3 regions of the Paenibacillus sp. PK4536 genome follow, and region 3 is predicted to be linked to each of the others. Evidence: riboswitches for the same ligand, from Rfam matches in the RefSeq annotation. Region 3 holds a riboswitch; each other region holds the start of a gene.
What was found. A riboswitch is a leader RNA that binds a small molecule or an ion and turns the genes downstream of it on or off. The one in region 3 is predicted to bind S-adenosylmethionine.

Region 1: linked by a shared signal. The riboswitch ahead of PO903_RS21020 (2-hydroxyacid dehydrogenase) and the one ahead of metA (homoserine O-acetyltransferase MetA) in region 3 are both predicted to bind S-adenosylmethionine.
Region 2: linked by a shared signal. The riboswitch ahead of PO903_RS00930 (methionine ABC transporter ATP-binding protein) and the one ahead of metA (homoserine O-acetyltransferase MetA) in region 3 are both predicted to bind S-adenosylmethionine.

What each region holds. Positions count from the first base shown of each region.
Region 1 is NZ_CP126313.1:4,741,426-4,752,073, reverse strand. It holds gene PO903_RS21050 (CvfB family protein) at 1-269, shown strand, start outside; gene PO903_RS21045 (class I SAM-dependent DNA methyltransferase) at 317-1,111, shown strand; gene PO903_RS21040 (GGDEF domain-containing protein) at 1,218-2,315, shown strand; gene PO903_RS21035 (glycoside hydrolase family 1 protein) at 2,387-3,823, shown strand; gene PO903_RS21030 (LacI family DNA-binding transcriptional regulator) at 3,974-4,951, shown strand; gene PO903_RS21025 (molybdopterin oxidoreductase family protein) at 4,986-7,037, opposite strand; SAM riboswitch class I at 7,260-7,351, shown strand; gene PO903_RS21020 (2-hydroxyacid dehydrogenase) at 7,597-8,625, shown strand; gene PO903_RS21015 (FGGY-family carbohydrate kinase) at 8,597-10,069, shown strand; gene PO903_RS21010 (MFS transporter) at 10,140-10,648, shown strand, end outside.
Region 2 is NZ_CP126313.1:190,470-201,117, reverse strand. It holds gene PO903_RS00975 (metal ABC transporter ATP-binding protein) at 1-768, shown strand, start outside; gene PO903_RS00970 (metal ABC transporter permease) at 917-1,834, shown strand; gene PO903_RS00965 (metal ABC transporter permease) at 1,827-2,717, shown strand; gene PO903_RS00960 (Cof-type HAD-IIB family hydrolase) at 2,996-3,748, shown strand; gene PO903_RS00955 (DUF456 domain-containing protein) at 3,824-4,309, shown strand; gene PO903_RS00950 (putative polysaccharide biosynthesis protein) at 4,447-6,066, shown strand; gene PO903_RS00945 (thioredoxin family protein) at 6,080-6,436, shown strand; gene PO903_RS00940 (DUF3139 domain-containing protein) at 6,659-6,985, shown strand; gene PO903_RS00935 (COX15/CtaA family protein) at 7,177-8,142, shown strand; SAM riboswitch class I at 8,324-8,486, shown strand; gene PO903_RS00930 (methionine ABC transporter ATP-binding protein) at 8,670-9,686, shown strand; gene PO903_RS00925 (methionine ABC transporter permease) at 9,686-10,354, shown strand; gene PO903_RS00920 (MetQ/NlpA family ABC transporter substrate-binding protein) at 10,484-10,648, shown strand, end outside.
Region 3 is NZ_CP126313.1:2,705,827-2,716,474, forward strand. It holds gene PO903_RS12155 (HAD-IA family hydrolase) at 1-2,315, shown strand, start outside; gene corA (magnesium/cobalt transporter CorA) at 2,555-3,490, opposite strand; SAM riboswitch class I at 3,957-4,092, shown strand; gene metA (homoserine O-acetyltransferase MetA) at 4,229-5,170, shown strand; gene PO903_RS12170 (aminotransferase class I/II-fold pyridoxal phosphate-dependent enzyme) at 5,219-6,409, shown strand; gene PO903_RS12175 (trans-sulfuration enzyme family protein) at 6,416-7,582, shown strand; gene mqnC (cyclic dehypoxanthinyl futalosine synthase) at 8,085-9,221, shown strand; gene PO903_RS12185 (NAD(P)H-dependent flavin oxidoreductase) at 9,331-10,302, opposite strand; gene PO903_RS12190 (antibiotic biosynthesis monooxygenase family protein) at 10,568-10,648, opposite strand, start outside.

The DNA.
Region 1 (10,648 bases), 2.0 Mb from region 3:
TTCAGCGTAAAGAAGTCGGTCGCGATCTAGATGCAGAGCGTTTACTTGCATTCTTAAACGAGCGTCCTGACGGAGCGATGCCTTACTCGGATACAACGACACCTGATATTATCAAGCAACGTTTTGGCATCAGTAAATCTGCGTTCAAACGTGCACTTGGTAAATTGATGCGTGAAGGCATTGTCGAGCAGAAAGAAAACTGGACGATGTTAGTCAAGCCAGCCGATGCTGCTGAAGCTTCTGCGCCTGACGAAGAACAACAGTCTTAATAGATAACTTGTAGTATGAATTGATCATTCTGTAATCAATGTTGCAGATGTACGGAAGGACGGTTAGCGTATTGTCGTACCGGAAGTTTGCTTATGTATATGATGAATTAATGGCAGACATGCCCTATCCAGATTGGTTACGTTTTGTACGTGAAGTCTGGGATAAATATGGTATGCCTCGTACCGTCGCTGAGCTTGGCTGTGGAACAGGGAGTATTACCATTCCACTGGTCAATGCAGGCTTTCAAGTGACAGGAATCGATTTATCTTCGGATATGTTATCTGTTGCTAAAGACAAGCTAGAATCGACTCCGCAAGGACACCGTCTTTTCCAAAACGGGAGTGTCAATTGGGTGTGTCAAAATATGACGCATTGGATGCTGCCAGAGCCTGTGGATAGTGTAATTTCATTTTGCGATTGTCTTAATTATTTAACAGAACCTGAATATATCGTAGATACATTCCAATCTACGTATAAAGGTCTCAAATCAGGTGGTACGTTTGTGTTTGATGTTCATCATCCGCAGACCCTACGCCGTTACGATGAAGAGCAACCTTTTATGTTAGATGAGCGTTCTGTTTCATATTTATGGACATGTGAATATGATCAAGTTCGTACTGAGATCGAGCATCATTTGACGATTTTTGCCCGTGCAAGTGAAGAGCGTAATGCTTTATATGAACGATTTGAAGAAACGCATGTTCAGCGTTCATATGATCCAGAATGGCTGAAAACAGAATTAATCAAAGCAGGTTTTCGAGATGTACATTGTTACGCTGACTTTGAATGGGTTGAAGCTGGTAATGATGCGTCTAGATTGTTCTTTGTAGCGATTAAATAATATGATATGCTTTATAAGAAGCTCCCAGTATAGGGAGCTTTTTTGATCTATCTATTTGATTGATCTACACGTAATGCTTTTCAAATTCATAGATGAGGATTTTGAGATGATAACTATTATTCAATCCCTGCTGAACAATCTTACGTTTCTAACCACAACTCTTTTCTTTGGTAATTTAATATTAAAATGGCTTAGTAAACGAATCGATATCCATTCATTGTATGTCAAATTAGTATCCGGTATATTTGCTGGTGTGATTGGTATCATGCTTACCAAATACTTTTCATTTCGTTTATCAGATATGATCGTGCTGGATCTTCGCCAAGTGGCTATTATCCTTTCCTTTTATTTTGGCGGGGCATTAAGTAGTTTGGTGACTGCTGTTATTATTGGCGTATATCGACTCTTTTTGATTGATCCGATCAATTTTAGTTCATTTATTGGCTTTTTTAATGCGATCTTTACCTTTATTGTGACTGGATTTTTTATCAAAAAAGGCAAAGAGTTAGTCTTATCGCAATGGGTTCGTATGATGTTTGGTATTTTACTTGTATATGGTTTATCTGTTTTTTCTGTATTGGGTGAGAAAGCCTTTTTTACGATTATTATTTTTTCCCTTTTTTATATTCCTGCGGTCTTATTCGTCTACTATTTGCTTCGTTATATGAAACGTACGGATGATGCATTACTACTGATGCGTGAAGCGGTCAATCTCGATTTCTTAACAGGGCTTCATAATCCAAGGGCGTTTGAGAAAATGTTTGAGCAAAAAACAATGAATATAGCGTATCAAGCACAGCCTTTTAGTTTGCTTATGTTTGATCTTGATCATTTTAAACAAGTTAATGATACGTATGGGCATCTGAATGGTGATGTTATTTTGATCCAAGTGGCTCAGTTATTAAAGATGACTATGCGATCGAATGATTATTGTGCTCGTAAAGGCGGAGAAGAATTCGCTGCTATTTTGAATGATTGCACTATAGAAAAGACGCTAAAGATAGCAGAGTCTATTCGTAAAAAGGTCGAAGTTCATCCATTTGAATTAGAAGATGGACAGATTATTCAGGTCACCATCTCAATAGGAATTAGTTGTTATCCGCAAGATCAGCCTGAAAATATGTTTGAACAAGCAGATCGAGCATTGTATGTGGCGAAGTCTTCGGGACGTAATCAGGTGAAGTTAGCTGAACCACTGAAATAAACAGTGCTTGATCTGAAATGCATTTCATACTTTATCATAAAAGCATGATCAGCTTGAAGGAGGAGTATAATATGCATCATGAACAGAAAAAAGCGTTTCCGACAGATTTTCTATGGGGTTCTGCTTCAGCAGCCTATCAGGTAGAAGGAGCTTGGGATGAAGATGGTAAAGGGCCTTCGATGTGGGATTCTTTTACCAAAATTCCAGGGAAAACGTTTAAAGGAACTAACGGAGATGTAGCGGTAGATCATTATCATCGTTATAAAGAAGATATTGCTTTGATGGCAAAGCAAGGGCTTAAAGCATATCGCTTTTCGATTAGTTGGCCTCGTATTTATCCGCAAGGTAAAGGGAAAGTCAATGAAGCAGGCTTGGTGTTCTATGATCAATTGATTGATGAATTGATTGCGAATCAGATCGAACCTGTATTAACGCTATATCACTGGGATGCGCCTCAAGCGCTTGCCGATGAGTATGGAGCATGGGAATCCAGAGACATGATTGAAGATTTCAACCAGTATTGCATCACATTGTATAAGCGTTATGGAGATCGTGTGAAGTATTGGGTATCTTTAAATGAGCAAAATTATAACTCAAATCATGCTTTTATTACAGCGATGCATCCACCGGGTGTACATGATCGCAAACGATTTTACGAGGCGAACCATATTGCTTTTCTTGCGAATGCCAAAGCGATCGAATCATTCCGTCAATATGTACCAAACGGTAAAATAGGACCTAGCTTTGCGTATTCTCCTTCGTATCCAGCGAGTAGCCAACCTCGTGATATGTTGGCGTATGAGAATGCAGAAGAGTTTCAAAATAATTGGTGGCTGGATACGTATTGTCTCGGTCATTATCCACAGGTAGCACTTCGTTATCTGCAAGAACATGATCTAGCACCAACGTTTGAAGAAGGCGATATTGAGCTACTGACCAAAGGGATTCCTGACTTTGTCGGTGTTAATTATTATCAGACGATCACTTATGAATTCAATCCGATTGATGGTGTCGCTGAAGGTAAAATGAATACGACCGGTCAAAAAGGAAGCAATGAAGATACAGGGCGACCAGGACTATACAAAACAACACCTAATGGACATTTAGAAACGTCGAACTGGGATTGGGCGATTGATCCGATCGGGCTTCGTATAGGATTACGCCGTATTACAAGTCGTTATGGATTGCCTGTCTTTATTACTGAAAATGGATTAGGTGAATTCGATAAGTTAGAAGCCGATGGAAGTATTCAAGATGATTATCGTATTGATTATTTACGTTCACATCTCGAACAATGCCGTGAAGCTATAGCTGATGGTGTTGATCTGATTGGTTATTGTAGCTGGTCATTTACAGATTTGTTAAGCTGGTTGAATGGCTATCAGAAACGGTATGGATTTGTCTATATTAACCGTGATGAAGACAGTGAAAAAGATATGCGTCGTATTCCGAAAAAGAGCTATTATTGGTATCAACAAGTGATTGAAAGCAACGGCGAACAATTGTAATAAGATCCCTTTATATCTAAATAAACCGTTTATTCTTCGTTAGATGACTAAGAAGAATAAACGGTTTTTATCGTTTTTATCATTTATAAGCTATGATAGAAATAATACACAAAGTTTATTGAAATGGTATAAACAGAAAGGAGTTACCTCATGGTCAATATCAAACAAATTGCCAAACAAGCAGGCGTATCCGTCACTACAGTCTCCAGAGTGCTCAACCATCATCCTTATGTCAGTGAAGATAAGCGATTGCGTGTTCAGCAAGTGATCGAACAAAATAGCTATACACCTAATTCACAAGCAATCAGCCTCATTCGTGGCAAAACACGTACAGTGGGCTTGATTTTGCCTTTTAGTCATCATCCGTATTATCATGCCATTATTGCAGGAGTGATGGAAGAAGCTTATCAATATGGATATCATGTATTGTTATGTCAGACTTCATATAATCCAGATCAAGAACGGGAATATCTACATATGCTCAGTACAAGACAAGTGGATGGCGTTATTTCATGCTCACGTGTATTACCGTGGGCAGAATTTCAGTCCTACAGTGAATCAGGACCTATTGTCGTCTGTGAGTATACAGAAGAGTCTAATCTCTCAGCAGTCTATACCGATCATTATGATGCTTTTTGTAGTGGAATTCAGTATTTATTAGATCGTGGTTATACCCGGATCGGTTATTGTGTCGGTCGCAAAACAAGTGCTAGCAGTCAAGCGCGATTCCGTGCATATCAAAATACACTCCATGCCGCAGGGCTTGAAGTGTATTCAGAGTGGATTTTTCCAGATTGTATTCATATGAGTGATGGCGAACAAATTGCGAAACAGATTGCTGAAATGGATAAACCACCTTCTGCATTGATCGTTACAGGGGATGAAGCTGCCGCAGGGGTGATGTTAGGCGCACGGCAATATGGTCTACGTATTCCAGATCAATTAGCGATTATCGGTTATGATAATCAGCCGATCTCCGCAGGCTTACAACTCACGACGATTGATCAGAATTTGCAAGAAATCGGCAGACAAGCTTTTTCTTTATTTTATGAACGTAGCCTTGATCCTACATTAACTTCAGCCAAACGGCTTATTCCCTATACATTAATCGAACGCAGTAGTGTCTAACATCTATGGTTATTGGTGGATAAATACTTGAATATTAACTGGACTTCTTCATCACATCGACTCGACCAGAAAAGAATGTCGCACCGCCACCCATATCCGCTAAGCGATCAGGTGTTAGAGCATTCACTAGATGTGTCGCTTGATTGTTATCTGTATCTGCCCACAGTCCTTGACTGACGACAACGCCCGGTAATACATGTTCACCTACCGTAGCAAGCAATTCACAAGAACCCCGCTCGTTCCAGACGGTGACCCAGTCTCCATCTTCGATACCTGCATTCTGTGCATCAGTAGTATTCATAAATAGCTTCGGTGTTTTTTCAAGACCGATATGCTTGGCATTATTAGAGAATGTTGAATTCAAAAAGTTATGATTAGGACCCGGCACAAAAATATAAGGATGAGTACCTTGTTCTTGAAGTGGTGTATAGGTTGGCAATGGAGGTAATCCATCACGTTCCATATCTTTAGAATACAATTCGATCTTACCGCTAGGTGTAGGTAAGCGATCCGGGAAAATATATTGCCGATCTGCTTTGACATATTGATGCTGGACTAACGAATCATACGTAATCGGCTTAAGTGCAGGATTAGCAGGATGATCGAGCGCTTGACGAATTAACTGTTCATCGCTGTCTTGTAATGCTTGTTCTTCATACCCCATAGCTGTAGCAAGTAAGCGAAAGACTTCAGTATTCGATTTACTTTCACCATAGCGAGCAATAACAGGTTGTTGAATCTGCATATAATGATGCCAGTAAGACGCATAGAAATCTGTATTTTCAAAAGCAGATGTAGCTGGTAAAACGATATCTGCATACTTAGCGGTTTCAGTTAAAAATAGATCATGAACCACTGTAAATAAATCTTCACGCGCTAATCCTTGACGCACTTTACTAGATTCAGGAGTGACAACAGCAGGATTCGAATTATACACATACAGAGACTGTACAGGTTCAGATTCTTCTAATAATACACGACCCAATTGGTTCATATTGAAAGAGCGTGTATTGCGATTGATGAGCAAGTCTGGACGCTGTAATGCTTCTTCGTTAAAGCTAAGCTGGAATGTATTGGATTTGATTGCACCACCGCCACGTACTAACCATTGCCCTGTAATCGCAGGCAGACACGTAATGGTACGTACATTCATACCACCATTGTCATGATGTTGTAATCCATTTCCGATGCGAATTAGAGCAGGGCTGGCATCTCCATACATACGTGTTAAACGATACAGATCATCGACAGGTACGCCTGTAATCGCAGATACTGTGGCTGGATCGTATTGTTTCACATGCTCACGAAGTTGTTCATGCCCTACGGTATATTGCTCCATAAAAGCTTGGTCTACTTTATGTTCGGCAAATAAAATATGCATCATGCCTAGAGCAAGTGCACTATCCGTCCCCGGCAAAATAGGGATAAACCAATCTGCTGATCGACCGGTTTGATTTTTGTGAACATCGATAACAATCACTTTAGCACCTTTTTTGCGAGCTTGTTGAGCTAAAGTGACTTGATGCATATTGGTACTTACTGCATTGATCCCCCAGAAAATAAAAAGCTGTGTATCTACAGTATCTTCTGGATCGGTACCGATACTGCCACCCATTGTATATTTATATCCTGCTGAACCGGCAGCTGTACAAATCGTACGTTCTAGTAGACTGGCACCCATATGATGGAAAAAGCGACGATCCATACCTTCTGCTGACAGATTGCCCATATTTCCGTAGAAACTGTAAGGAAGAATACTTTCAGGACCTGATGTAGCAATCATTTGTTTCCAATTCGATGTAATGGTAGAGATAGCTTCTTCCCACGAAATAGGCTCAAATGATCCTTCTCCTTTAGCCCCAACACGTTTAAGCGGAGTCGTCAGGCGCTTCGTATCATAGATACGTTCAGCCATATTGCGAACTTTATTGCAGATATTGCCTTTAGTAACAGGATGATTAGGATCGCCTGCAATTTTGACGATTTTACCCTTTTCTTTATGAACAAGCAGTCCGCATTGATCGGGACAATCGAGTGAGCAGACAGAAGGAAATAGCCCATCTTGTTGATCAATATAAGTAGACATATACCAAGCTCCTTTCAAAATACATCAAACAATTTAAATTATACATACGATGTGTACATGTTGTGTTTATCATAAATCAAATTTTAGATTTAATGTTGACTTTTTTACTAGGTTTAATTAGAATTAAGAAAATTATTTCGAATTCGACAAAATTAGATGTTTTATACCTTATCGTGTCTGATCCTGATTTGCAAGTTTTTTCGACAACTGCATACATTAGATTTTCTATCCAGAGAGGTGGAGGGACTGGCCCTACGAAACCTCGGCAAAAACGTGCCAATTCCAGCAAGCTTGAATCGCTTGGGAGATAGGAAAGCAGGATGAATTATTGCATTAGCTGTTTGTAGATATACAACAGTATAGTGAATATTTAGATAACCTCTTTCCTTGATTTGGGAAAGAGGTTTTTTTATATTTTATCCTTTTACTCATCATATCTATATCTCATATGATCCTTCCATTTGGATCAAAAGGAGAACATGCTATAAGTTCATACTTTCTTACTTTAAAGCTTCACTTAAATAACACTGCACCTAAGTGTACCAAAGGAGATTCAATAATGAAAATATTAATTACTGCCCCTTATAACGAACAAGGTCGTCAGCAACTCGCGGATACTTTTAGAGAAGTCATCTATCGTTGTTGGAAAGATCATGGACAAGCCTATCAAGAAGACGAATTAATTTCTTTATTACAAGAAACACAAGCAGATGGACTGATTGCAGAACTTGATCTGGTAACTGAAAAAGTTATTCAATCGGTACCCAATCTACAATTTATTGGTGTCTGCCGTGGAACACCTTCCAATGTAGATGTTCCTGTTGCCACCCATCGCCGTATTCCAGTCTTTTATACGCCTGCACGTAATGCACAGGCTGTAGCAGAAATGGTTGTAGGCAGTCTGATTACTTTTCTACGGCGTATTATTCCATCCAGCCAATGGTTGGAAGACAAGCAATGGCAAAGTGGCAGTTTAACCGCTTATCTCAAATTCAAAGGTAATGAACTAGCAGGGAAAACCATAGGTATGGTCGGTTTTGGAGCTGTAGCTCAGCGTACCGCAGGTATTCTACGTAGCTTTCCTTGTGATATTCGTTATTACGATCCTTATGTGAAAAGCCCGGATCCACGTGATCAGAAAGTATCGTTAGAGGAGTTATTTGCAACCAGCGATATCATATCAATTCATTTACCAGTCACTGAAGATACCAAAGGATTGATCGATAAGACATTATTACAATCGATGAAAAGCGACGCTATTTTTGTAAATACGGCTCGTTCGATTGTGGTAGATCATGATGCACTGGTTGAACGGTTACAACAGAATCAGATTCGTGGAGCGATTATTGATGTATTTGATCAAGAACCACCACTTCCTAAAGATTATGAATTGATTTCATTGCCGAATGTATTAGCCATTCCGCATCTAGCAGGTGCTACTTATGAAGTAGAAGATCATCATGTAGAGATTATGAATACCGCGTTAATTGATTGGTTTGAACATCATCAGACCGATGTGAAAGTGCTCTACAATAAAGCGATCTTGGAGGATATGAACAATGACACAACAAGCTTATCTAGTCTTTGATATTGGTACAGGTAATGCCCGTGTAGCCGTTGTTGATATCAATGGGAACGTATTATCGATTGAACGTGCTGATATTGTCTATCACAATGATGAACAGTATCCAGATGCACGTCACTTTGTACCTGAAGTATTGTGGGAACAGATTGCCGGGTTGACGAAGGTAGCATTATCTAGAGTACCTGATATTCATATCACAGCGATTACTTCGACTAGTCAACGTCAAGGGATTGTATTGATCGACGAAGCAGGAGAATCGTATTTAGGATTACCGAATATTGATAACCGTGGACGAGAGTGGGAAGAACAGTATACAGATCTATCGTCTATTTATCATAGAACAGGAAGAACACCATCTGCTTTATTTTCAGCGATGAAATTAGTTGGGTTACGCGAACGCCGTTCAGAGCAGTATCAACGGTTACATCGTTTGACAAGTATTAGTGATTGGGTGACATATACGCTCAGTGGATCGTTAAGTTATGAACCTTCTCAAGCATGTGAGACTCTTTTATACGATGTAGAGCAAGGAAATTGGTCAGACGAGATGTGTAGTGTACTTGGAATCTCACCTACTGTATTGCCAGAGTTGGTGTCTTCAGGCAGTGTACTTGGGACAGTCATACCCCCTATAGCAGCAGAGTTAAATCTACCTATAGATACACCTGTGATCGTAGGTGGTGGAGATACACAACTGGCTATTCATAGTACAGGCGCAGAGGCTGAAGATATTGTTATCGTATCGGGAACTACGACACCTATCGCTAAGATTACAAGTACATTTACTACTGATGATTCAGCGCAAGCATGGATTAATGCGTATACGACACCTCATCAATTTTTGATCGAAACTAATCCAGGCATTACAGGCTTGAATTATCAGAAATTGCAATCTATTTTCTATCCTAATGAAGGATATGACGTGATGGAGCAAGAGATGGATGCGCTAGGTGAAAGTCAATGTATTGCAGCCTTAGGTTCTTATCTATCTTCTGCCAAAAATGCACGTGTACGTGGAGGATTTGTATTTGATGCTCCATTATCCGATCAATTAAGTCGTGCTCATTTTGTCAGATCCGCCTTACATGAGATTGCATTTTCAATCAAAGTGAACTTCGATCAACTGGCACAAGTGATATCACTAGATCGTTCGTATATCTGGGCATGTGGCGGAGGATTACAAAGCCGTACTCTGATCCAAAGTATTGCAGATCTGTTGGGCAAAGAAATTCGGATTCGTGCTGGGTTCGAACATGCATCTATTGTCGGTGCCGCTTATATCTGTAATGAAGCTTTGAGTATAGATTCAACGCAAGAAGAACAGATAGAATCTTTTTATCCTCAATCTTCAGATCAATTGCAAAAAGATTATCAACAATGGCATGCGGCACAGCTCTTTTTTGCACAATTACAATTAGCAGAATCAGCACCAACCCCTTCTGGATAAAAAATAATTACTTTTGATGGTACACATCAATATCCATAGTCAAAAAAGAAAAGGAGTGTGGAGTATGAATATATTGGATCGAGTCGGTATCCCCAAAACACTAGTCTGGGGCTATCTCGGAGTATTGATTTTTATGATGGGAGATGGGTTAGAAGCAGGTTGGTTAAGTCCTTATTTGGTTGAACGAGGACTTAGTGTACAACAAGCCAGTCTACTATTTACTGTATACGGAGTCACTCTTGCAATAGCTTCATGGTTCTCAGGCGTATTTTTAGAAGCATTTGGAGCGAAGAAGTCGATGTTGATTGGATTTATCGCTTATGTAATCGGTACGTCTGCTTTTATCGCTTTTGGCATCACTGATTTGAACTATCCAATAATGTTGTTAACGTATGCTGTCAAAGGATTCGGATATCCATTATTTGCGTATTCCTTTTTAACATGGGTCACTTATCGTAGTCCTGAAAATAAATTAAGTACTGCGATTGGTTGGTTCTGGGTCGCTTATTCCGGAGGTATGTTTGTTTTGGGAGCTTATTATTCCAGTTATGCAATCAAACATCTAGGGTATATGCAGAC
Region 2 (10,648 bases), 2.5 Mb from region 3:
GACAACAACGCGAGGGCTATGCCTCTGCAAGTATCAGGGCTGACTGTAGCCTATCATAAAAAACCAGTTGTACAGGACGTATCATTCACTTTAGCTCCTGGAAGACTGATTGGATTAATCGGTCCGAATGGTGCAGGGAAATCCACTTTACTTAAAGCTTCACTTGGATTAGTCCCTTCGATCGCAGGGGATGTCAAAGTCTATGGAAAAACCTATCAACAACACCGTAAAAAAATAGGGTATGTGCCACAGCGAGAATCAGTAGATTGGGATTTCCCTACGAATGCTTTAGACGTGGTATTAATGGGCACCTATGGACGATTAGGCTGGTTCCGTCGCCCTGGCAAACATGAACATGAAACAGCGATGGAATGTCTACGCAAAGTAGGGATGGCAGATTATGCACAACGGCAGATTAGCCAATTGTCTGGTGGACAACAACAACGTATTTTTTTAGCTAGAGCGCTAGCGCAACAAGCTCAATTGTATTTGATGGATGAACCTTTTGCAGGGGTCGATGCGACGACAGAGAAAGCCATTATTTCATTGCTTGAACAACTCAAAGCAGAAGGTAAAACAGTTCTGGTCGTTCACCATGATCTGTCTACCGTAGAAGCGTATTTTGATGATGTATTACTGCTAAATCGTACACTGATCGGTGCAGGGGCAGTCAAAGATATATTTAATGCTGACATGTTACAGCAGACATATGGTGGCAAAATGGCGGTGTTACAAGGTAAAGAAGGCATTGTACTTGCAGGGAAATAAGCACTTATAGTACCAAGTACTGATAGAAGAAATCGCACTTATAGTGCCAAGTGCTGAACGTAAGATATTTTGCTAAGCAAAAATCATGCTGGATTGAAATAGAAGAAATCGCACTTATAGTGCCAAGTGCTGGGGGTGAGGAGAGTATATGTGGAATACGATAGGGGCTTTGATACTTGATCCGAATGTACGCTGGATTATTATCGGTTGTATGTTACTCGGATTAAGTAGTGGAGTGATTGGTTCATTTATGGTTTTGCGGAAGCAAAGTTTGATAGGAGATGCACTGGCTCATGCGGCATTACCGGGGATTTGTATTGCTTTTATGTTGAGTGGTGTCAAATCAACAGGTGGATTTTTTATTGGAGCTTTAGTTGCAGGGGTACTCGCGACCTTTGGAATTCGATGGATTACACAATATTCACGAATCAAACAAGATGCAGCAATGGGCATTATTTTATCTTTCTTTTTCGGAGTAGGCGTATTGTTACTGACTCATATTCAACATAGCGGAGACGGTGGACAAAGTGGGTTAGACAAGTACCTATTTGGACAAGCGGCTTCTATGATGCAAAGTGATGTCTATGTTCTTGCCGGTATTAGCCTATTGATGATCGTTATCTGTGTGGCTTTATTCCGATTATTTAAACTAATCAGTTTTGATCCTGGATTTGCCAAAGGTATGGGCTTGCCTGTCGCCTTTTTGGAGCAACTTCTTCTACTATTGACGGTTATTATTGTGGTTGCAGGAATTCAAGCAGTAGGCGTAGTATTGATGTCTGCATTACTGATTACACCTGCTATTGCAGCACGTTTCTGGACAGATCGTCTGCATATTATGGTGATGGTATCCGGTATATTTGGAGCGTTAAGTGGTCTGATCGGAACATTGTGGAGTGGAATGGTGTCTCAATTGCCAACAGGTCCGGTGACAGTACTTGCGGCTACTGTATTCTTTGCAATCTCGGCACTATGTGCTCCGCGTCGTGGATGGTTAGCCAAGTTATGGTCGCGTAAGCAGACCAAAGAGCAGTGGCAGCGTCAAGGAGGAATAAGCCATGAGTAGTGATTTTTGGATTATTTTAACGGCTTGTCTGATGTCAGCCGCTTGTGGATTACTGGGTTGTTTTCTTATTTTGCGCAAAATGGCACTGATTGGGGACGCGATTAGTCATGCCGTATTACCCGGCATTGCGATTGCTTTTCTACTGAGTGGCACACGAGATTCGTTAGCGATGATGATTGGAGCAACTGCTCTTGGATTGCTTGCTGTATTTCTAATTCAATGGTTACAAAATTCAGGTATCCAATCGGATGCATCAATCGGCATTATTTTTACAGCATTATTTGCGATTGGCGTTATTATTATCAGTCTCAATGCTCGTAATATTGATCTGGATCTCGACTGTGTATTGTTCGGTGAGATTGCTTATGTACAGTGGGATACATGGACAGCGAACGGAATAGATATGGGACCACGTTCGGTCTGGATGTTAGGATCGGCATTATTGATTATTTTACTGTTACTTGCATTATTTTATAAACAATTCAAAATTTCAGCATTTGATCCAGCGATGGCAGTAGCTTGTGGGATTCCAGTGATGTTATTCCATTATTTATTAATGGGAATGGTGTCGATGACTTCGGTGGCTTCTTTTGAAAGTGTAGGAGCTATTCTAGTGGTCGGTATGTTGATTATTCCAGCATCTACTGCTTACTTGTTAACAGATCGTCTAGGCAGAATGCTAATGTATAGCGTACTAACAGGAGTCGTTAGTTCTATTATTGGTTATTATACAGCATATATACTTAATGCTTCGATTGCAGGCAGTATTGTTACAGTAGCAGGTATATTGTTTGGAATTGCTTTTGTATTTTCTCCAAAGCATGGTGTGTTGATTCGTCGTCTGCGTCAACGCCGTTCTCAAGGAACAGCAATCGCTGAATAAGAATCCTACCAGAATATATACTTTCTAAACATCTTGTCTTTGTTGAAAGTGAAACAACATGATAGGTCTACACATGAATGTAAACCATTTGCAAAACATCCTGTAATCTTTCAGGGTGTTTTGATTATTTTTCACATGTAATTTACAAAAGCTTTTGTGACCGATGTAACAACTATGATAAAATGAGCCTGTTATCGCAATAAGCTCACTGACTGGCTACAGTAGATTCAATAAACACCACTATAGAAATAGGAACAGGAAAGGAACGATACGACAAGATGACAATACGTAAATATAAGTTATTAGCTTTAGATATGGATGGAACATTATTAAACGATAATCATGAGATTACACTCGAAACGATTAAATGGATTAATAAAGCGATGGATGAGGGTATTCATGTGTGTTTGTCTACAGGACGTGCAGCTCATAGTGCAATGCCTTATGCCGAGCAATTAGGCTTAGATACTCCTATGGTCACTGTAAATGGTAGTGAGGTCTGGAAAGCCCCTCATGAGCTACATCGACGTACACTGGTTGATCCTGATCTCATTCGTCAAATGTACGAATTGGCAATCGAAAAAGATGTCTGGTTCTGGGCATATACAGTGAACGGTTTACACAATCGTGATAACTGGCTAGAAGAAGGTACAGACCTTACGAGTATTGAATGGCTCAAATTTGGCTATAATACCGAAAACGATGAATTGCGTTACCAGATTCTTATGGCATTACAAGATATGGGTGGACTTGAGATTTCCAATTCGTCTCCACATAATCTAGAGATCAATCCACTTGGAATTAACAAAGCAGCAGGGATCAACGAAGTATGCCAATTGCTTAATATTGACATGTCTGAAGTGGTTGCTGTAGGCGATAGCTTAAACGATCTCGCTGTCATTCAAGCTGTTGGATTAGGTGTAGCGATGGGTAATGCTCAAGAACCTGTGAAAGAATCGGCAGATTTGGTTGTAGGCTCTAATAATGATGATGGAATTGTTGAAGTCATTCGCGATTATATTCTGATCTAAAAAAAGTTGCAACGGATCAGGCGCTCTTCGAGTATATAGGTATAGAAAGATTACTGGGAGGAGTGAACCATACCGATGGAAATTCTCGGTTGGAGTTTAGTCATTATTTTATTTTTAGTCGGGATCGCAGGAGCGGTTTATCCTGTATTACCTGGCGCATTAGCTATTTATTTCGGATTTTTCGTGTACGGATGGTTTTTCTCATTCGCTGAATATAATGTCTGGTTCTGGATTATTCAGACGTTAATTGTGATTGTGCTGTTTGTAGCCGATTACGTCGTCGGTGCTTATGGAACTAAGAAGTTTGGAGGAACCAAGCTCACCGTCATTTTATCAACGATTGGATTGATTGTTGGACCGTTTGTTATTCCTGCTTTTGGTCTGATTTTGGGTCCATTGATCGGTGCAATTCTCGGTGAGTTGATTTCAGGTAAAGATTTTCAGCAATCGCTCAAAGCTGCATGGGGCACGATGCTTGGATTATTCACTAGCATGGTTGTGAAGATTATTTTACAAGTAGCGATGATCGTTATCTTCTTTCTCTGGATTTTTGTATTTTAAAAAAATAACCCGCATTGCTTAGATGACTATAGGTTGTCTATAATAGAGGTTGTTGAAAAAGCCCAAGACCGGAAGGCCTTTCAGCCTTCCGGTTTTTTGGTATGGTTGAGATCGGGCGTGAGAAAAGGGGAGCCGTTTTGTCTAAAACAGAGTCATTTGTCAGAGGAACCGTGATTTTGGCAGCAGCTGCTTTAATTGCACGTGTACTGGGTTTGGTACAACGTGTACCGTTAGAGCATATGTTAGGTGTAACAGGTAATGCATCATTTACGGTAGCTAACAATTTATACTTGATGTTACTTGCTGTAGCAACAGCAGGTATTCCAAGTACACTGAGTAAAATGGTATCTGAGCGTTATGCGCTAGGTAGACCTGCGGAAGCACAACGCATTTACTTTGCAGCGTTGTTATTTGCAGGTGTGATTGGTGTCATTATGACAGTAGGATTGTATATTTTCGCACCATTTTTTGCTGTGTACAGCTCTAAAGTACCTGAAGCGATTTTAGCTATTCGAGCCATTGCTCCATCATTATTATTATTCCCAATGATTGCAATGATGCGCGGATATTTTCAGGGACGTAACTTAATGATTGCAGGCGGTATTTCTCAAATTGTTGAGCAGATCGCGCGCGTGTTTACAGCCATTTTGTTAGCCTATATTATTTTACAATTAGGGTATGGTGGTGTAGAAGCTTCTGCCGGTGCTTCTTTTGGTAGTGTGCTCGGGAGTATAGGTGCGTTTGCAGTAATGATCTATTATGCTTTCAAAATGCGTAAACAAGATAAATTAGAAGGTATCGATGCTAGATCAGATAAAGATCATGCTGTTATTCCATTAACACAAATCTATGGTGATATTTTCAAATTATCGATTCCTATCGTTCTATCTTCATTGACGATTCCAGCCGTTTATTTTATCGATAGTATATTAGTAAAACCTTTATTGATTGGACAATTAGGAGATGCTATGGCTACCAATGTGCTGGCGATTTTGGGAGCTAGAGCACAAAGTGTAGCAGGTATTCCACCGATTCTAGCGATTGCACTGAGTCAATCGCTGATCCCTATTATTTCAGCTGCGTTTGCTAGTCGCAAAATGGAACATTTGAAAAATCAAATTACATTAGCATTACGAATTTCTGTACTTACAGGTGTGCCAATTGTGTTAATTTTTAGTACAGCAGCGTATTCGGTAAATGGATTATTATTTAGTACTCAAGAAGGAGCAGGCATTATTGCTGCTTTGACAATGGGGACAATTTTCCAGATTACGATGATGACGACCAATTCAATGTTAATCGGTATTAATAAAGCAAATCAATCAATGGTACATGTCATGATCGGTATTGTTGTCAAATTAATTGTTAGTTTTGCATTGGCTCCGTTTATTGGAATCTACGGTATTATTGCAGGAACAGCATTATGTTTTATTACGATTACATGGATGAATATTCGTTCATTACGCCAAATTGTGACTTTCTCTGTATTAGGCAACCGTTGGATCGGATTTATCGTCACTGTAGTAGTGCTTGGCGGAATCGGTCTATTGCTTAACCAAGTAGGTATTTTATTAACAGGTTATATGAATGATCGAGTTGCATTTTTTATCGGTTGTTGTATGGTAGGAATAGCGATACTATTGGTATATCCAGTCATGCTTGTTTTACTAAGAGTGGTTAAAGCCAATGAATTGGATTCATACCCTAAAGTATTACGAAAAGTTTTCCGTCCATTAATGCGTCTACAAAAGAATTAGGAGGAATATCATTATGCAAATGATTAATAGCAAAGAAGATTTTATAACTGTCACTCATTCTTCTCAATTAACTGTTGCTGTATTTAAAGCAGACTGGTGTGGAGATTGCCGATATATTGATCCATTTATGCCTGAAGTAGAAAGTAAATATGCGGATCGTCTAACGCTTGTTGAAGTGGATGTAGAAGCAACAGGTGATGTGAGCCAAGAACAGAATATCCTTGGTATCCCTAGCTTTGTCGCGTATGCGAATGGCAAAGAACTAGTCCGTTTCGTTAACAAAGCACGCAAATCTCGTGAGGAAATTGAACAATTTCTAGATCGTGCTGTCGCTGTGTATGAGACATTGGCTACAACAACAGCAGAATAAAAAGATTTTGTTGAAATAGAAATATATAATAACTATATGTTGCTATAAGTACATCTATATTTATAAGTAAAGACGTACAAAGATATGCTTTGAACAGCTATCGTTGTACGTCTTTTTATTTTGACTGTATATTGATTTTTAGTGCGAACTGGTTTATAAATTATGTCAATATTTGCTTACCTGACTTTTCATTTGTTACGATACATTCAGGAGGTGGATATCATGTCAAAAAAAGGAATGATTATTACCAGTTTTTTAATAGTAATTGTTATTGTTGGAGTAGCCGCTGTTTATTTAGGTTTACATGGCAATCCTTTTACAAAAAAAGAAGCAGGACAAAAAATTGAAGCTTATTTAGTTTATGATAAAGGATACAACATTGAAAAAGTTGAAGGTACATATTCATTTACATCATCCAATGCGCCTTATGGTGCTAATGTAGTTTTTAAAGATGAACCTAACACCACATATTCTTATGCTATTTTTAAAGATGGGCATATTGCTCAAGAAGGATATAGTGGAAATACTTCCAAGCATCTCATCAAGTAAAATAACATGAATAGTCTATAATTCTATCTTAGATAGAACACATTATATCTATAAAAGTTAGTTACATAGTATTGTGTAGATATTGATCATTTTTTGTCACAAAGGATGCGGTAGTAATTACTGGTGATTCGTTATAATAGATAGTGACTATAAACAATGTCACTATTATAAAATAGCGGGTGATTCTCTAAATGGCAAGAAAGTTCAGAATAACAACTACACATCTAAAATGGTTGAGCTTTGTCACCTGTGTTGTTATGTTTTTAGCAACAATGGGGGGACTTGTAGTAACGAAATCAGGTTCAGGGCTCGGTTGCGGAACAGAATGGCCGCTATGTCATGGCAAATTTGTACCAGCGTATACGATTTCTTCACTTATCGAGTATTCGCATCGGGCAATTAGTGCTTTGGCGGGCTTAACAGCATTATTTTCTTTTATCGGATTTATCTTTTTTAATAAGCATCGTGAGCTTAAAGTATATGCATCATTAACATTACTATTTGTGTTAGTTCAAGCAGTAATGGGCGCATTGGCTGTTGTATTCTCACAATCTGCTCCTATTATGGCGCTCCACTTTGGATTTGCGATGATTGCTTTTGCAAGTTCGTCGATGATGGCACTTGGAGCAAGACGGATGGATCAGCAAAAAGGAGATTTACCGATTCCTGATGAACCACCGGTGAGTAAAGGGATGCGTAATCTGACGTGGTTTGCTACGATCTATACGTATATGGTAGTGTATACAGGCGCTTTTGTAACTCATACCGATTCTAGAGGTGGTTGTTCAGGAGTACTACTGTGTAACGGTTCAATCTTACCGGAATTATCCGGCGGGGTAGCTGTAGCCTTTTTCCATCGTGTAGCAGCATATAGTCTGTTAATCGTAATTGCGGTTCTAGCACACTATGCTTACCGTCGTCATCCGTATAATCCGGGTATTCGTAAGCTAGGTGTAACAGCTATCGTCTTTATTATTATGCAGATTCTAAGCGGAATGTTGAATATTGTAACGATGAAAGTACCTGAATGGTATTTCTTCTCCAGTATGTTGCATACGCTATTGATTCAGATTTTGTTCGGTGTGTTATGTTATATGAGTGTACGGGTGTGGCAATTAAGCCGTGGTACACGTGGTAAAATAGGACAGGATCTATAAAAGCAACACTATTAATATGCTTCTGGATACTTTAAAATCAATACTGATTGTGTATAACGACTTTATTAAATAATAAAATATTTCTAATTTCCTTAGGAAATGTTTATTTTTGCTTTGACAAAGCGTGTGAAGTTCAATATACTGAGAAAAGATTTTCATTTTCATTCGAATTTTTCATATTTTCTTATCGAGAGTGGTGGAGGGACTGGCCCGATGAAACCCGGCAACCGATTTTAGAAAATAGATTGCAGTGAATGTAGCAATCTATTTTCCAAAATGTCATGGTGCTAATTCCTTCAAAATGGCATGTGCAGTCAATGCAATGTGATTTTGGCAGATGAGAAGGAAGTATCTCTAATAATAGAGAACCCTTTTCTGCGAAAGGGTTCTTTTTTTGTATAAAGAAGAGAGAAGCGAATACCGACATATATTATAATGAAAATATATCCGACTTATTCGATGGTTTATATATGATTAATGTAATATCGCTTGAGGAATGAAGAGATAGAAGGAAGGAGCACCCATCTGTGATTGAGTTAAAAAATATAACTAAAACGTATGGCAAAGGTAAAAATCTAAGTCCTGCGTTAAGCGGTATCGATTTGAAGATCGAAAAAGGTGAGATTTTCGGTGTGATTGGACATTCGGGTGCAGGTAAAAGTACGTTAATCCGATGTATCAACTTACTCGAACGTCCAACTTCCGGTGAAGTATGGATCGATGGCGTTGATATGACCAAGCTTAACAAAGCACGGTTGCAAGTGAGACGACGTAAAATAGGAATGATTTTTCAGCATTTCAATCTATTATCTTCGGCAACGGTGTATGAGAATATCGCTTTTCCTTTACGCTTGGTCAAAACACCAGAACGTAAAATTAAAGAAAAAGTGAAAGAATTATTAGCTCTGGTTGGACTTGAGAATCATGCAAATAAATATCCTGCGCAATTATCTGGCGGACAGAAACAACGTGTAGGAATTGCCCGTTCACTAGCAAGTGACCCTGATGTATTACTTTGTGATGAAGCTACTTCGGCACTTGATCCTCAGACCACCAATTCGATTCTCAAATTGTTAGTTGATATCAATGAGCGGTTTAATTTAACAATCATTTTGATTACACATGAAATGCATGTGATTCAGAGCATCTGCGATAAAGTAGCTGTTATTCATCGTGGTGGGATTGTAGAACAGGGTCCTGTCACTGACGTTTTTTTGAAGCCACAGCATGAAGTGACACGTGATTTTATTTTAAATGAATCCAATAATGCTGAACTATTGAACACATCTTGGACAGCACCAAATGTTCCCAATTCTTTAACTGTTAAAGTTTCATTTTTAGGTGACAAAACGTATCAATCGATTCTTTCGCAAACGGTACGTCACACAGGTGTCGATTTTGCTATTTTGCAAGGAACGATTTCAACATTAAAAAATGTACCTTATGGACAACTGATTGTTCGCTTTGAAGGAACAGAAGGAGACATTAAGCGTACACTCGATGGATTGACTGCTGAAGGTCTGGATGTGGAGGTGATCAACTGATGGGTGAATTGGATTTTTCACAAATCGATTGGAATGAATTCGGTACAGCAACGCTAGATACACTCAAAATGGTAGGTGCTTCCGGGTTATTTACTTTAATTTTAGGATTGCCTCTAGGTATATTACTATTTATTACAGGACGTTCTACGGTAGCATGGGTACGTTATTTCTATGCGGTGATTGCATTTATCGTTAATATTTTGCGCTCGGTTCCGTTTATCATTTTGATCGTAGCCATATTACCATTAACGCAAATTCTAGTAGGTACAACAATCGGAGTACTGGGAACGATTCCACCGTTAGTCATTGCCGCTGCCCCGTTTTTTGCCAGATTGGTGGAGACAGCACTGCGCGAAGTAGATCGTGGCGTGATTGAAGCAGCCAATGCTATGGGAGCTTCTCTCTGGCAGATCGTCACACGTGTACTTGTACGCGAAGCTATGCCAGGACTACTTGCTGGATTGACAGTGACTGTTGTTGCTCTAGTATCAAATACAGCGATGGCAGGAATGATTGGTGCTGGAGGACTCGGAACACTTGCGATCAACTATGGTTATTATCGCTATGATACGGCGATTATGTTAGTGGCTGTAGTCATCATGGTCATTATTGTTCAGATTCTACAAATGCTTGGCGATCGTCTAGTGGTTCATTTCTCTAGAAGATAAACGTAGATAAAGAATCGTCTATATGTGGTAATTCTGCTGAATATTCAGATAGTCAGATCGACAACAATAAGATATTCAGCATATCAATAGCATGAATTAAAATACCAAACCAATAAAGGGGTAGAGAAGATGAAAAAATGGACTCTAATTGTACTAAGTATTATGTTGGTAGCTATTATATCGGCTTGTGGTAATAAAGCCGCTGATAACACAGCAGCTACAGGAACCACTGAAGGTGGAGCAGAGGCAGTGACATTGAAAGTCGGTGCTACAGCTGTACCTCATGCTGAAATC
Region 3 (10,648 bases):
TGGTTCGTTATACGGTGAAGCCTGTTAATTTTACAGGTGAAATTAAACTGGTATCTGCATTGAATGGTAAAGTAACCAATGAAATATCAGCAGATGATCCGCGAGCAGGATCGGCTTTTGGAGGGCAAGTATTACATACGGTTCAGTCGTATGAAGAAAATACGTTTATGGCTCTAGAGCAACGTACGACAGAAACTGAGTTTCATTTATTGTGTGGCGCAGAGCATACGTTAGATTACGAATATACGTTATCTACGATCCAAGAAGATGAGCGTATAGCGAAAGCATTTACCATGCAAGTGGACGAAGGACAATCGGTTACACTCGATAAATCGATCGTTTATTATTCGTCTAAAGATTACGAAGTCGATCACTTGCTGATTTTGGCTCAATCTACATTAAAAGAAGTCAAAGCCAAAGGCTGGGACGCTTTAACGATAAAACAAAAAGAATATTTGGATGAATTCTGGGAAATTGCAGATGTGAATGTAGAAGGCGATGAACTGTTACAACAGGGATTACGATACAATGCATATCAATTATTCCAATCTGTAGGTCGGGATGGCAAAACCAATATCAGTGCTAAAGGGATCACGGGAGAAGGGTATGAAGGACATTACTTCTGGGATACGGAAACGTATATGTTACCATTCTTCTTATATACCAAGCCTGAGTTAGCTTTACGTCTGTTAGAATATCGCTATTATACATTGCCCAAAGCAAGAGAACGTGCAGTTGAAATGGCAGCAGAAGGCGCATTGTTCCCGTGGCGTACAATTAATGGAGAAGAAGCTTCGGCTTATTATCCGGGGGGAACAGCTCAATTCCATATCAATGCCGATGTAGCTCATGCGATTATTCAGTATGTTGAAGCGACAGGCGATCAAGACTTTTTGCAGACCAAAGGGTTAGAGATGTTGATCGAGATTTCAAGATTTTTCTTATCTGTTGGGAATTGGATTACAGGCAAAGGATTCTGTATTAATGGAGTGACAGGCCCTGATGAATATACGGCGATTGTGAATAACAACACGTATACCAACATTATGGTCAAAGATGCACTGGAATTCACTGTACATGAACTAAAACAATGGGAAGAATTAACACCAGATTCTTATCTAGCGATGCACAGTCTTATGGGATTAACAGAAGAAGAGTTAGCAGATTGGTCTCGTGCAGCAGATGAAATTTATATCCATCGTCAAAATGGATTGATCGGTCAAGATGATTCTTTCCTTGATAAAGGCGTATGGGACTTTGATAATACACCTGCTGAAAATTATCCGTTGTTGCTACATTATCATCCATTAGTGATCTATCGTCAGCAAGTGATTAAGCAAGCCGATCTTATTCTTGCATTCTATTTGCTTGGCGAGAAATTTACTAAATTGGAAAAAGTAAAAAACTATGCCTATTATGAGCCTTTGACCACACATGATTCTTCATTGTCTGCGGCGATCCATGCGATTATTGCAGCCGAACTTGGTAATATGGATCATGCATATAACTTCTTTATCGAATCAGCACGTATGGATCTGGATGATATTCATGGAAATGTCAAAGACGGTATTCATGCGGCTTCGATGGCAGGTAGCTGGCTGACAATTATCGGCGGATTCGCAGGGATGCGTCAGTATGATGGTCGTTTGCATTTTGAACCGAAATTACCTCCAAGTTGGACAGAATATTCATTCCGTGTTCAATTTCAGGATCGCCTTGTCAATGTAAATGTCGAAGGCAATAAAACAACATATAGTATTGTACGTGGAGAACCATTGACAATAGAACATTACGGTCAAGAATATATTATTGCGATGACCCAACCGCTTGAAGCAAACAATCGTGATCTGTGTGCGATTGTATTCGGATTAGAAGGTGTGGTTACTTCTGTCATTGATGAAGAAGCAGATGCCGAGCAAAAAGCAGAGTTGTTACCGGGAGTCGAAGACTTACTACAACATTTTGCTGATCATAATATCGCTGTTGTGCTTGCATCCGATCGTCATGATGCAGAAGAAGTAGTAGAACAGCTAGGAATTCGCCAACACTTTAACAGAATCATTACAGCAAATGATGTAGCTTATGGTAAGCCTGATCCTGAGATTTTTATCAAAGCGGCAAATGCTGTTAATATTCATCCGTACCATACGATGGTGATTGAAGATTCTACTGAATCTATCCAATCTGCTCGCCAAATAGGAATGAAAACTATCGCTGTGAGTTCCCAATCTCGAATCGATAGCGCACACTTCACAGTGCCAGGACTGGACGGACTTAACCTAGAAACAATGATCCGCTGGATGCAACTTCCTTAGTCCCGCGCTTGGCACCATAAGCGCGACCAAGTACAATCAAAAAATGATTTTTGCGCCAGCAAAATATCTTACAACCAGCGCTTGGCACCATAAGCGCGACCCATAAAATGAGAAAGTGATTTTTGCGCCAGCAAAATATCTTACAACCCGCGCTTGGCACCATAAGCGCGACCCAGTACAATCAAAAAAAGCTGTCCTTTTTCATCACATGACGATGAATAAGGGCAGCTTTAATCTTTTCAGATCCAATCTTTTTTGCGGAAGGTGAAAAACATCGTTAGACCTAACGTGATCATAATCCCGATAACGAGCGGATAACCGAAGCGCCAATGTAATTCAGGCATATCTTCAAAGTTCATCCCATAAATACCGGTAATCACAGTCAATGGCATAAATATCGTTGTAATAGCTGTAAAGACACGCATAATTTCATTCGCTCGATTCGAAATACTGGACTGATAAGCTTCTCGTAAGTTACCCATCAGATCGCGGAACGTATCGAACATCTCAGAGACTTTGACAGCATTTTCGTATACGTCACTGAAATATTTTTGCAATTGATCGTCAATTAAGCGTAAGTCTTTTTTGTTCAATGTATTGATTACTTCACGCTGTGGTCCCAATACACGCTTGAGCCATAGAATTTCTCCACGTAGACCAATAATTTCATTCAAATGCGACTTTTTGGTATGCATCAATATATTTTCTTCCAACAGTTCGATCTGATCTTCAATCCGATCACCAACAGCGAAGTAATTATCAACCACCAGATCGACTAATAAATACATAAATTTATCGGCGCGACTCACTTCTTCTTCCCATAAAATAGGTTTGAGTACACGTAACTCATTAATTTTCTGCTTGGTGACTGTAATAATATAATGCCGTCCTAGAAAAATATTCAAGGCGCGCAAAAAAATCTCTTCGTTATCAAAACGAATACTGTTCACGACAATAAAGTAATGACTTTCATAAATCTCGATCTTCGGGCGTTGTTCTTCTTCACTTAGACAATCTTCTACAGCCAGATCATGGAGCATAAAGAGCGGTTGTAATTCAATCAAATCTTCCAAATCTGCATCGATCCAATAAAATCCTTCTTCAGGTGCAATCAGTGTGTCGGTAATATTTTCTACTGGAGTGAATGCTCCAGCATTGACGTGCCGAACTTTCATTGTGTTCTACCCCTTTATTATGAAATGAGCAGGGAAAGAAGCGGCAACCGCACACTTATTTACAAAGCTTCGCTATAATTTATGAAAAACGGAGAAGATTTTTCAATAATGGCGCGTTACTCAAGTGCCCTATGGTTGTCGTTTGTTTCCTGCAATTTGTCCATCCGTCCTGCTGCCAACTGGGCCTCGGGTCGCCTTCCATTTTGAAATTCACCTCTTTGTTATCTATATATTTATGAAAACTATGAAAAAACGTCAAATACTTGTTAAGTATACCGTGGTCATGGAAGCCTTTCAAGCTTAAATAAGAATCCTGCTTGGAAATCAACCAATACAGTTACCAACAACCTATTTATCGGTTCAAAACAAGACATTTTTGACAGCACTTGACGACAGACGGTAGAATAGTATAAATTATGGTATAAGAAAAGTATTGAATTAATGTAATTACAAATTGAATAAGCAAATCTTATCAAGAGCAGGTGGAGGGACTAGCCCGATGAAACCCGGCAACCGGCGGTATGACCGCACGGTGCTAATTCTTGCAGAGATATAAGTTTGAGAGCATTATTTTAGACTTAATATCTGCTGACAGATGAGAGAGGCGTCTATTATATACGCGACAATATCGCAAATGACCTTTCTCAAGTATCAGGAGAAAGGTCATTTTTGTATATACGCATAATGAAGCTTTCTCCTGAATGATAAGAAATACACACATCCAAGGAGTGAATGAAGATGCCAATTAAGATTCCGGATAGCTTACCCGCCAAAGAAGTATTAACAGGTGAAAATATTTTCGTCATGGACGACAGTCAAGCTTTTCAACAGGATATTCGTCCATTACGGATTGCTATTTTAAATCTAATGCCTACGAAAGAAACAACCGAAACCCAATTATTGCGCTTGCTAGGAAATAGTCCGCTTCAAATCGATATTTATTTATTACATGCGCAATCGCATACATCGAAGAATACATCTACTGAATATTTGAACTTATTTTATAAAACGTTTGAAGAAGTCAAACATCTTCGTTTTGATGGTCTGGTCGTGACGGGTGCTCCTGTAGAAACGATGGATTTTGAAGATGTGAATTATTGGGAAGAGATTCAAGATATTTTTGATTGGAGTAAAAAGAACGTCACTTCAACCATGCATATCTGTTGGGCTTCACAAGCAGGTCTTTATCATCATTTCGGCGTACCTAAAGTAGATTTGGAAGAAAAATGTTTTGGTGTATTTCCACACACTTTAAATAAAGAAAATGTAAAATTACTACGAGGATTTGATGAGTTATACTTTGCGCCTCATTCTCGTCATACCGAAGTACGTCATGGAGATATTGCCAAGATTCCTGAATTAGAAATCTTATCAGAATCAGAAGAAGCTGGCGTATATCTAGCGGCAACTAAAGACGGCAGTCAAATTTTTGTGACAGGGCATTCGGAATATGATTCATTGTCACTGAAATGGGAATATGAACGTGATATCGCCAAAGGAATGGATGTCGCACCACCGAAAAATTATTTTCCAAATAATGATCCATCGCGTACACCACCATCCACATGGCGTGCACATGCGAACTTATTATTTTCCAACTGGCTGAATTATTATGTATACCAAGAAACACCGTATGATTTGGAAAGTGCTAAAGCTGAAGCTGGTAATTACTGTATCTAAATTTGTGATAAACCCAATCGATTGTTATTCCAGAGGAGGAATTATAGTATGACGGATCATCATTCAAGCGAACGAACTCTTAACATTGAAAGCAGATTGGCACAGATCGGTTCTATCAATGAACCGACAACCGGAGCGATTAATTTTCCTATTTATCAATCGACCGCATTCCGTCATCCCGCTCTTGGTAAAAGTACAGGCTTTGATTATATTCGTACAACCAATCCAACTCGCGCTGTACTTGAACAAGCCGCAGCAGCATTAGAATCAGCAGATGCAGGATTTGCCTGTAGTTCCGGTATGGCTGCTTTGCAAACGATCTTTGCGCTGTTCGGTCAGGGAGATCATCTGGTCGTATCGCTTGATCTGTATGGCGGCACATATCGTCTTTTGGAACGTATTTTATCCAAATTTGGAGTAACTGCTTCTTATGTAGATACCAATGATCTAGAAGCATTAGAAAAAATAGTTCAGCCCAATACCAAAGCTGTATTTATCGAGACGCCAACCAATCCTTTAATGATGGTAACTGATATTCAAGCCGTTGCTACATGGGCGAAAAGTCATCAATTGCTGACGATCGTTGATAACACGCTGTTGACTCCTTTTTTCCAGCGTCCGATTGAACTGGGAGCAGATATTGTGATTCATAGTGCTACCAAATATCTAGGTGGACATAACGATGTATTAGCAGGATTGATTATGACCAAAGGGGAAGAGTTATCTGCTGAAATGGCTTTTCTACACAACTCAATCGGAGCTGTGTTGTCCCCAACCGATTCGTATCAATTAATGCGTGGAATGAAAACATTAGCATTGCGGATGGAGCGTCATGAATACAATGCAACAGCAATGGCTAAGCATTTAGTAGATCATCCACAAATTGCCGAAGTGTTTTATCCAGCATTACCAGATCATCCGGGCTATGATGTCCAGAACCGCCAATCTAGCGGAAATACAGGTATCTTTTCGTTTAAAGTGAAAGATGCACGTTATATTGAACCGATTTTGCGCAGTATTCAATTGATTGCTTTTGCTGAAAGTTTAGGCGGAGTCGAATCGTTAATGACATATCCAACAGTACAAACACATGCTGATATTCCAACAGAGATTCGCGAAGCGATAGGTGTTGATGATCGTCTTTTACGCTTTTCTGTAGGGATTGAGCATATTGACGATCTGATCGCCGATCTAGATCAAGCGCTGGAAGTTGCACGTATTGAAGTAGAAGGAGTGTGATCGAGTATGGCTTATTCTTCAGATCATTCATCTTCTCGCAAAATCGATACTAAACTAATTCATTTTGGGGCTGCTTTTGATAAAGCAACAGGCGCATCGAGTGTACCGATCTATCAGGCGTCTACTTTCCACCAAGAAGATATCTCTAATCCGCCACTTCATGATTATAGTCGTTCAGGTAACCCAACTCGTCAAGCATTGGAAGATTATATTGCTTTGCTAGAAGGAGGAGCCAAAGGATATGCTTTTGCTTCAGGAATGGCAGCGATCTCGACTGCATTTCTGATTCTATCTGCTGGTGATCATGTGATTGTGACTGAAGATGTATATGGTGGAACGTATCGCTTTTTGACTACAGTATTGAATCGAATGAATATTGAGATTAGCTTTGTAGATATGACCGATCTGGATCAAGTGAAACATGCACTTCGTCCGAATACAAGAGCGGTCTATATGGAGACTCCTTCGAACCCTACATTGAAAATTACAGATATCGGTGCTGTAACGGCTTGGGCGAAAGAACATCATTTGCTGACCATGGTAGATAATACGTTTATGACCCCTTATTATCAGCGTCCGATTGAAATGGGTGTCGATATTGTTCTGCATAGTGCTACCAAATTCTTGGGTGGACATAGTGATGTGCTTGCAGGACTTGCGGTTGCCCGCACACCTGAGATTGGAGCTCAACTGAAGCATTTACAAAATGGACTGGGAACAGTACTTGGCCCTCAAGATTGTTGGTTATTGATTCGTGGCATGAAGACACTTGCCGCAAGAATGAATCATTCTGAAAAAAGTACAGCCAAGCTAGCACAATGGTTGAATGAGCGTGATGATATTGAAGCTGTCTATTATCCGGGATTAGAAAGTCATCCAGGAGCAACTATTCATGCTTCTCAATCTTCAGGAGCAGGTTCTGTGCTTTCTTTTGATGTAGGTTCAGGCGAGCGTGCCAAAAAAGTACTTGATAACGTTCAGATCCCTTTAGTCGCTGTGAGTTTAGGAGCTGTTGAAAGTATTTTATCGTATCCAGCAACAATGTCTCATGCTGCTATGGGTGAAGGAGTACGCAAAGAACGTGGAATAACGGATGGGCTACTGCGCTTCTCTGTAGGCTTGGAAGATATTGACGATCTGATTGCTGATCTGGAGCAAGCTTTGCAAGAGTAACAAATACAAACCAAAAAGAAATAGACCGCCTGTAGCAAGGAACCGGTCTATTTCAACAAATTAGATCTACCTGAACTGCCGACTGCTCTTAAAGCAGACTGTTGCCAAGCAGGAAAGATGCGCTAACATCTTTCCTGCTTTTTTTATAGCATACATCTAAAAATCGACAAGCATCTAATTCAAAATATAATGTTGTATATAGTCATACTATATCATACTCTAAAATGAAAATAAATTATTTTCAAACTCTAAAATCGCTAAATCCCTTTATTTAATCAGCATTTATTGTATATCATATGTATAATTATTCTTAAAAAATATCACCTTCCTGTCACACGACACGACTATTTTTCATTTGTGAAATATGGTACGATAAATGTGTTGTCATTATTTCAATTTTTAGATATGCATTTTGTGCCTAAATGGGTTATATATAGGACAATGCTCAAATTCACCTTCAGACACCAGTAAGATGTCTGAATAGGATAAGGGAGGCTGCAATATGAGCGCGGTAAACCGTATCTTGGAAAAAGCCGAACGGGGCGAACGCTTAGATTTAGAAGAAACTATTATGCTATATGAGTCCGATGAGATCGAGAAAATGGGTCATGTAGCCAATCAATTAATGTTACGCAAAAATCCAGATCCGATTACAACCTTTGTAATTGGGCGTAATGTTAACTATACGAATGTCTGCGACGTTTTTTGTCGTTTCTGTGCTTTCTATCGTAGCCCGAATTCGAAAGAGGGTTATGTATTATCGGATGAAGTGATTTTGCAGAAAATTCAGGAAACCGAAGATGTGAACGGAACTGAAATTTTGATGCAAGGTGGAGTGAATCCAAATCTTCCTTTTGAATACTATATCGATCTATTGAAAAAGATTAAAAAGAACTTCCCTAACATTACGATGCACTCTTTCTCACCTGCTGAGATTATGAAAATGAAAGAAATCTCAGGCATGTCGCTCGAAGAGACTGTACGTGCAATTCATGAAGCTGGACTTGATTCATTGCCAGGTGGCGGTGGAGAAATTCTAGATGATCGTACTCGTCGTAAAATCAGCCGTTTGAAAGGTTCATGGCGTGATTGGATGGACGTTATGCAGACCGCTCACAAAATTGGGATGAACACAACAGCTACGATGGTTATTGGATTCGGAGAATCGATGGAAGAACGTGCACTTCATTTATTACGTGTACGTGAAGCACAAGATGAATGTATCCGTAATGGTTATGATTCTGAAGGCTTCCTTGCTTTTATTTCGTGGACATTCCAACCGGATAACACCAATATGAAAGCTGAAAAGCAAACTCCAGAACAATATCTTAAAAATGTAGCGATTAGTCGTATTGTGCTTGATAATATCAAGCATTTCCAATCCTCATGGGTAACGATGGGACCTGAAGTGGGTAAAATGTCACTTCATTATGGATGTGATGACTTCGGTAGTACGATGATGGAAGAAAATGTAGTCTCTGCGGCGGGTACCACGCATAAAGTGAATATTGAGCAAACATTGCAGATTATTCGTGAAGCTGGCAAAATTCCTGCTCAACGTGATACGAAGTACAATATCCTTAAAGTGTTTAATGATGAAAGTCAAAAAGTCGCTCATGACTTTATTATGCAGAACTAATCAACAGATATAAATAAAAAAGCTCAACGATCCTTTTAAAGGGATCGCTGAGCTTTTTTTGTATTTCATTTAACTATATAAAAGATATTATTGTAATACTGAAGTTATATTATTGTGGAATACCTACTGCTAATTCATCAACCACTTCTTGCACCGTTTGGATTTGCTTGATTGGTGTAATCCCAGTCCCCAAGGTAATAATACCACCTTCACCAATACCATCAAGCATCCCTATACGTATAGCACTCGAACCACCAGAAGCACTGGCAATTTCTTCTCGAGATGCGCCTTGCTTGTCCATTTCGACTAATTTCTCAACAAGTGGGGTAGATAATGAACGATAATATGCTGGCAAAGTACGGTAAAGTAATAAATCAGATGCAGATGAATCGACGATCTTTTGCTTTACAGATTGTGCTGCCGGATTTTCAATCGTAGGAATAAAGCGACTTCCCAAAAAGACACCTTCCGCACCTAAAGCAAAAGCACTGGCTACGCCACGAGCATCACCAATTCCACCCGCAGATACCACCGGAATATCCAGCACATCGACAATCATAGGAGTCATAGCAAATGTACCAATAACACTGGTTGGTAAAGTACCACCTTCATCAAATCCTGTCACTACATAGACATCTACACCCATAGCTTGAGCAGATTTGGCATCTTCAAAAGTTGGGGTTAAAGGGCGGTAAACAATTTTAATGTTGGCTTCTTTTAATGGATTTAGAATCTTTTCAGATAATGTTCCTTCAACACCATTGAGAAGAACGACTTTTACATCTTCTTCAATAATAATTTCCAAAATAGGCCAGGTGTACTTCAAATCTCCATCTACAATAATTGTGGAACCAAATGGCTTATCGGTTAGTTCTTTGGTTTTACGAATCTCACGGCGCATCCGTTCTGCCGTTTCTTTTGGAGAAGTGGTTATCGTTGTCTGACCTGCATTAGGACCAAGAATCCCCAACCCGCCTGCATTACTTACAGCAGCTACAAATTCAGCATTTGTAATCCAGCTCATCGGTCCTTGTATAATAGGTTTCTCAATTCCAAGAATATGGGCTACACGATTGCTCATTTTATTCATCCTTCCACTCAAGTGATTCACTATAATAGTTAGCCTATTAATGATTTAGTCGTATGTAGACTAATAAGAAGCTGTAAAATCATCATATATTTGAATGTTTTGTTTGAGAAGAAGGCAATTTTAATGAACATAGTACATATTTTTGTACTTTTAGATTGTTAGCGAGATGTTTTGAGAAAAATAGAAATACAGGATGTTTAGAGAACTTTCATATATTAAAAAGAAACAACGATGTATGGTAGATAGACTTTAAAATCTACTCTATATCTTCATGTTCAAAATCATATGCACGTTCTACTTTACATACTTTGACCGAGTACGATTGATACCATTTTGC